2 linked regions of the Nitrosospira lacus genome follow. The protein of the gene in region 1 binds, or shares a complex with, the protein of each later gene. Links are inferred from orthologs where the notes say so. Each region holds a gene or a part of one and is shown in the gene's direction. Other genes may lie near its edges.

Region 1 (2,774 bases):
GCCGGCAAGCCTGATATCGAACTCTTCTTTAGTCCAGCCAAATAACTCGACAAGTGACACATCATCCAGGCCATTGCGTACCGCGAAGTCGTCCTCACCGGTAACTGCCGCAAATTTGTTCCATGGACAAATTAACTGGCAGTCATCGCAACCATACACCCGGTTGCCGATCAGGGGGCGCAAGGCTTCTGGAATACTGCCCTTATGTTCGATAGTGAGATAGGAAATACAGCGTCTGGCATCGAGCCTATAAGGGGCGACTATCGCCTGAGTAGGGCAAATATCGATGCACTTGGTGCAGCTTCCGCAGTAATTCCCTGTTGGACTATCCACGGGTACTGGCAAGTCGGTATACAGCTCACCCAAAAAAAACATTGATCCAGCTTCGCGCGAAAGCAGCAATGTATGCTTGCCGCGCCAGCCAAGGCCCGATTTCTGCGCCCATTCGACCTCCATCACCGGCGCGCTGTCGCTGAAGACACGGTAATTGAAGTGACCCACTTCAGCGGCTATTTTATCGGCAAGTTTTTGCAGGCGTCCACGCAGCACCTTGTGATAATCTCGACCCAGTGCATAGCGGGAAATAAATGCCTTATCGCCATCGTGCATCACCTGCCAGCTGTTCTTCGCGGCGGGCGGCGTATAGTTCATGCGCACCGAGATCACGCGCAATGTACCGGGAACGAGTTCAGATGGACGTGTGCGTCGTGTCCCGTGTTTTGCCATATAATCCATCTCACCGTGATAGCCTTTGCCGAGCCACTCAAACAGCCCGGATTCCGCTTTTGCCATCTCGGCATTTGCATCCGCGATGCAAATCTCCTGAAAGCCCAGCTCCTTCCCCCATGCCTTGATCGCATCGGCGAGCCGGGGCAGGTCGACCCCTGCGTCCGGGAGATTGCACGGAATACCTGACGGATCCTTGGATATTTTTTCTTGCATAATTCTCATCATACCGATTCTTCTGCCTCATATCACTTTACGCGCAATCTCGAGGGAGAAATCGCAATGCTGGCACTCGGCGCGGAAATCGCAACGATATTGCATCCCGGTATTAGCGTCTTCCTGAGCGGCAATCTGGGCGCGGGCAAAACCACACTGGCGCGAGGGATCTTGCGCGGCCTGGATTATCAAGGAAAAGTAAAAAGCCCCACCTATAATTTAGTTGAACTTTATAAAATTTCTAGGTTATACTTCTATCACTTTGATTTCTATCGTTTCAATGATCCAGTAGAATGGGAGGAAGCAGGTTTCCGAGAATATTTCAACACGGAATCAATCTGTCTGGTGGAATGGCCCGAAAAAGCGGGCGGATTGTTGCCTCCACCAGATTTGCAGTTTCTTATCCACATCACCGGAACAGATCATCGCCGCGTCGAAATTCAGGCGCATACGGAGACAGGCAGACGGTGTTTAAAGCAATGGCGAACCCTAAGAAACCTCGGGCAATAGCCTGTTGCCACAATCTTTCTATTCCATCGGCATTCGCCCTATTTTTGTTGATGGCGACACTCGTCCCGTTTTTGTCACTCAGCAACACCGTTTTTGCGAATACCCTGGTCAGCTCCGCCCGTGTCTGGCCGGCACCGGAATATACGCGTCTCACGCTAGAATCCGCTTTGCCCATCCAGTACTCGCTCAGCGTGGTAAAAGATCCGGATCGAGTGGTGGTTGACCTGGAGCATGTCAGGCTTAGTCCGGAACTTGAGAGGCTGCCAGGAAAAATCGACTCCACCGATCCTTATATACGCGCAGTGCGTATCGGCCGTTTCAAGCCGACCATATTGCGGCTGGTGCTGGACCTCAAAACCGAGGCCATACCGCAAGCATTTATCCTCAATCCTGTAGGCAGTTACGGTTATCGGCTGGTGCTGGACATTTACCCCGCTATCCCGCCCGATCCGCTCATGGCGTTACTGAACGAGAATGCCACAGCAATGTTACAACCAGAACTCAATGCCGGTAACGAAACGAGCATAAAGACAAATAGCAAAATAGCAAAAAATACCGCGACCACCAGAAAGAATAGACCGGAAACAATACGGCTTATAACGGTCGCCATCGATCCCGGGCATGGCGGCGAGGACCCCGGCGCAATAAGCCGCAGTGGCACCCATGAGAAAGATATCACACTGGCGATTGCCAGGAAGCTTAAAGCGAAGATTGATAAAGAGCCGAACATGCGCGCAGCCCTGACACGTGAAGGCGATTATTTTATATCACTACCGATGCGCCTGGTAAAAGCACGCCAATTGAACGCCGATCTGTTCGTATCGGTGCATGCGGATGCTTTCATCAAGCCGCATGCACGCGGCTCGTCTGTTTTCGCGCTGTCCGAGCGCGGAGCAACTTCCGCGGCTGCCCGCTGGTTGGCGAAAAAAGAAAACGAGGCGGACTTGATCGGGGGAGTCAACCTGGATATCAAGGATCCCTATCTCAAGCAAACTCTGCTGGATCTGTCACAAACAGCCACCATTAACGACAGTCTCAGGCTCGGCCGGGAGGTACTCTCGGAAATCGGCGATATAAACCATCTGCATAAAAGCGATGTGGAGCAGGCGGGCTTCGCCGTACTCAAGTCTCCCGATATTCCGTCTATCCTGGTGGAAACCGCTTTCATCAGTAACCCGGACGAAGAAAAGAAACTGAAAGACGCCGCCTACCAGGATAAATTGGCCGACGCAATGCTTGCCGGTATCAAACGCTATTTCGCCAACAATCCCCCCCTCGCGCGTTCAAAAATGGTGTTTCTGGAATAACTTTCTTTTCTCATT
Region 2 (2,903 bases), 2.7 Mb from region 1 along the record:
CCTTTTGCTCCAATAGCCAAAATCGCGTCGGTTACGGCACTTTCCACTTCGGTGTCGCTTAATGCCGCAGGCATATAAACTCGCAGCACGCTAACTTCGTACTTCTCCGCATCGGCCAGATCATGACGATCTGCAGCCTCGTATTGCGTAATGGAATCGTTGCGTTGTTTGAGCATCTTCTCTATCACCGCCACGACCGCGGCATCATCCAGCACAATGCGCTCATCCACTTCGCGCTGCTTGATCGCGGCCTGCAGCAACCGGATAGCATCACGCCGCCGGGTATCTCCCGCGCGCATGGCGGCTTTCATATCCTCAGTGATTTGTTGCTTCAGATTCACAATGGAGATTATCTGCTTTAGTTATTGCCCCGAAACCGGTCGATTAAATCGCATCACACCACGTATGGCCAGTTAATCATCTGCCCAGCAAAAACTATGAGTTTTTGAAACTGATATCTCTTTCCGCAATCAATCCGTGACGGCGTGCGAGATTCATGGATGGATTTATGACTAGCTTTAGCTAATAAAGTTTCGGTGGGAGTAACTGACTGCGCAGGCGCTTGTAAGTACGCTTAACCGCGGCGGCCAGTTTGCGCTTGCGTTCAGCGGTGGGCTTTTCGTAAAATTCCCTGGCACGTAATTCAGTGAGCAGACCGGTTTTTTCTATGGTACGCTTGAAACGACGCATGGCGACTTCAAATGGCTCGTTTTCCTTGACTTTAATAGTGGTCATGAAGATGGGGTCCCCTTCCTTAATATGTAAATAGTTGGATAAATGGCGTGTATGAATGGTACAACGTGTAGAAAGCTCGCCATTATATAGCAGTACGTAATTTTGTTGTAAAAGACTAATTTTCTCCAAACTCCATTGCTCGTACTTGGCATTGAAACATCCTGCGACGAAACCGGCATTGCGCTCTATCACACCAAGCGCGGTCTACTGAGTCACGCGCTTTATTCGCAAACGGAAATGCACGGTGAGTATGGCGGCGTTGTACCGGAACTTGCCTCGCGCGACCATATCCGGCGCGTATTACCGCTCATCAGACAAACCTTTGCGGCGGCCGGTCTCGATCTGCGGGATCTCGATGCAATCGCCTATACCCGTGGGCCGGGACTGGCCGGAGCGCTGCTGGTGGGAGCGAGTATTGCCGCTGCCCTAGGCTTTGCGCTGCGGATCCCGGTGCTGGGCATTCATCACCTTGAGGGACATCTCCTGTCTCCGCTTTTATCCACCCCCGCGCCTGTTTTTCCGTTTGTGGCGCTGCTGGTGTCGGGCGGCCATACCCAATTGATGGAAGTAAGCGGCCTGGGACAATACACGCTACTGGGCGAAACGGTGGATGACGCGGCGGGAGAGGCTTTTGACAAGACCGCTAAACTGCTGGGACTGGGTTATCCCGGCGGACCGGCACTGTCCAAACTCGCCGATGAATTCTCCAGCTCGGGTCAACAGGAGCGCTTCAGACTCCCCCGTCCCATGCTCCACAGCGGCGACCTCAATTTCAGTTTCAGCGGTTTGAAAACCGCCGTGCTGACCCTGATAAACAAGCACGAAATTACTGAGAAGACCAGGGGAAGCATCGCTCTGGCTTTTCAGGAGGCCGTGGTAGATGTACTGACGGAGAAATCATTAGCGGCGCTGGCAGAAACCGGTTTGACTCAATTGGTGGTCGCAGGTGGAGTAGGCGCCAACCGTCAATTGCGCAGAAGTCTTTGCCACAACGCCGAGAAAATAGGCGCCACGGTTTTTTTTCCGGAACTCGAATTTTGCACCGATAACGGTGCCATGATCGCATTCGCGGGGGCAATGCGGTTGCAATCACCAGGTGCCTTGGATCGGAAGCCGGATGACACCTTTACCATAAAGGCGCGGTGGGATCTGGAAATTCAGGAAATGTCACCGGGGGCTTAAACCGGACGTGTGGTCAAGGCATGCTGCGCTTGCCGATACGTGTTTCCTTGCCCGCCAGCAAGCTGGCGATATTCGATTTGTGCCGCCAGATGATTACCAGGGACATGACAAGAACGGCGAGAGCACTTGCTTTGAAGCCAAGAAAAAATAGCGCATAAATTGGCGCAAGCCCCGCCGCCGCCAAGGCGGCCAGCGACGACATGCGCCAGATTGCCGCGACCAGAATCCAGATGGCAATGGCCAATAACCCCATCCATGGATTGAGTCCCAGTAACACGCCAACGGCCGTCGCCACGCCTTTCCCCCCCTTGAAGCGTAGAAATATAGGGAATATATGGCCCAGGAATACCGCCAATGCTACCGCGGCGATCGCCGTATCGTCCCCATCCAGGGCAGGTATGAAATGCTGCGCCAAAACCACCGCTACCCAGCCTTTACCGGCATCGCCCAGCAGCGTGAATACCGCAGCTGCTTTCTTTCCGCTGCGCAGTACATTGGTTGCTCCGGGATTCTTTGAACCATACATGCGGGGGTCGGGCAACCGGAACACCCGGCTCGCCAACACTCCAAAGGAAATGGACCCAAGCAAATAACCCAGCAGTATGAGAACCGTCAACATCATGTTATTCGCACCATTGTTGCAAATAGAATAAAATCCCCCGCTGATTTTACGTGAAAAATCAGCTGCCACGACATATCCCGGAAACGCTTTAATTCCGAAGGAACCATAATGGACATCATTTTCCTGCAAGAACTCAAGGTCAAAACATTGATTGGCATTTATCCATGGGAACGCACTATCGCGCAGACCATCCAGCTCGATCTGGAAGTTGCGATGCCTGCGAGCAAGGCCTGCCAAACAGACAATTTCGAGGACGCGCTGGATTATGCCTTTATTGTCCAACGCATCAACGAAACCCTGTCACAAAAACATTTCTCTCTTCTGGAAGCGCTGGCTGAGCACATCGCACAAATTATCCTGAAAG

The links. The genes of interacting proteins can lie anywhere in the genome.
Region 2: the proteins of tsaE (region 1) and tsaD are in contact, whole or in part, in a crystal structure (PDB 6N9A), measured with the Thermotoga maritima proteins. The link is inferred for Nitrosospira lacus from one-to-one orthologs. Residues at the interface, in WP_004082108.1 of Thermotoga maritima: Leu37, Gly38, Lys46, Lys57, Val59, Lys60, Ser61, Thr63, Phe64, Thr65, Leu66, Met67, Val69, Pro71, Tyr82, Arg83, Leu84, Asp86, Asp88, Phe89, Asp93, Ile128, Asp130, Glu131, Arg134; in WP_004082750.1 of Thermotoga maritima: Cys10, Asp11, Arg49, His50, Leu82, Gly84, Gly135, Gly136, Glu154, Thr155, Leu156, Asp157, Asp158, Ser159, Glu162, Asp165, Lys166, Arg169, Leu170, Tyr175, Lys213, Thr214, Leu217, Tyr218, Gln221, Arg222, Asn324.

The regions. Positions count from the first base shown.
Region 1 is NZ_CP021106.3:256,443-259,216, forward strand. The notes cover bases 1-2,730. They hold tsaE (tRNA (adenosine(37)-N6)-threonylcarbamoyltransferase complex ATPase subunit type 1 TsaE), read left to right. Parts: upstream 1-1,008; coding sequence 1,009-1,452; downstream 1,453-2,730. Other genes in these bases: queG (tRNA epoxyqueuosine(34) reductase QueG), read right to left, coding at 1-942; EBAPG3_RS01105 (N-acetylmuramoyl-L-alanine amidase), read left to right, coding at 1,503-2,730. Outside these bases: more of EBAPG3_RS01105, read left to right, coding at 2,731-2,759. UniProt on the Escherichia coli protein: Required for the formation of a threonylcarbamoyl group on adenosine at position 37 (t(6)A37) in tRNAs that read codons beginning with adenine.
Region 2 is NZ_CP021106.3:2,920,107-2,923,009, forward strand. Bases 35-2,893 are described here. They hold tsaD (tRNA (adenosine(37)-N6)-threonylcarbamoyltransferase complex transferase subunit TsaD), read left to right. Parts: upstream 35-870; coding sequence 871-1,917; downstream 1,918-2,893. Other genes in these bases: EBAPG3_RS13315 (GatB/YqeY domain-containing protein), read right to left, coding at 35-341; rpsU (30S ribosomal protein S21), read right to left, coding at 523-735; plsY (glycerol-3-phosphate 1-O-acyltransferase PlsY), read right to left, coding at 1,931-2,539; folB (dihydroneopterin aldolase), read left to right, coding at 2,648-2,893. Also shown: more of EBAPG3_RS13315, read right to left, coding at 1-34; more of folB, read left to right, coding at 2,894-2,903.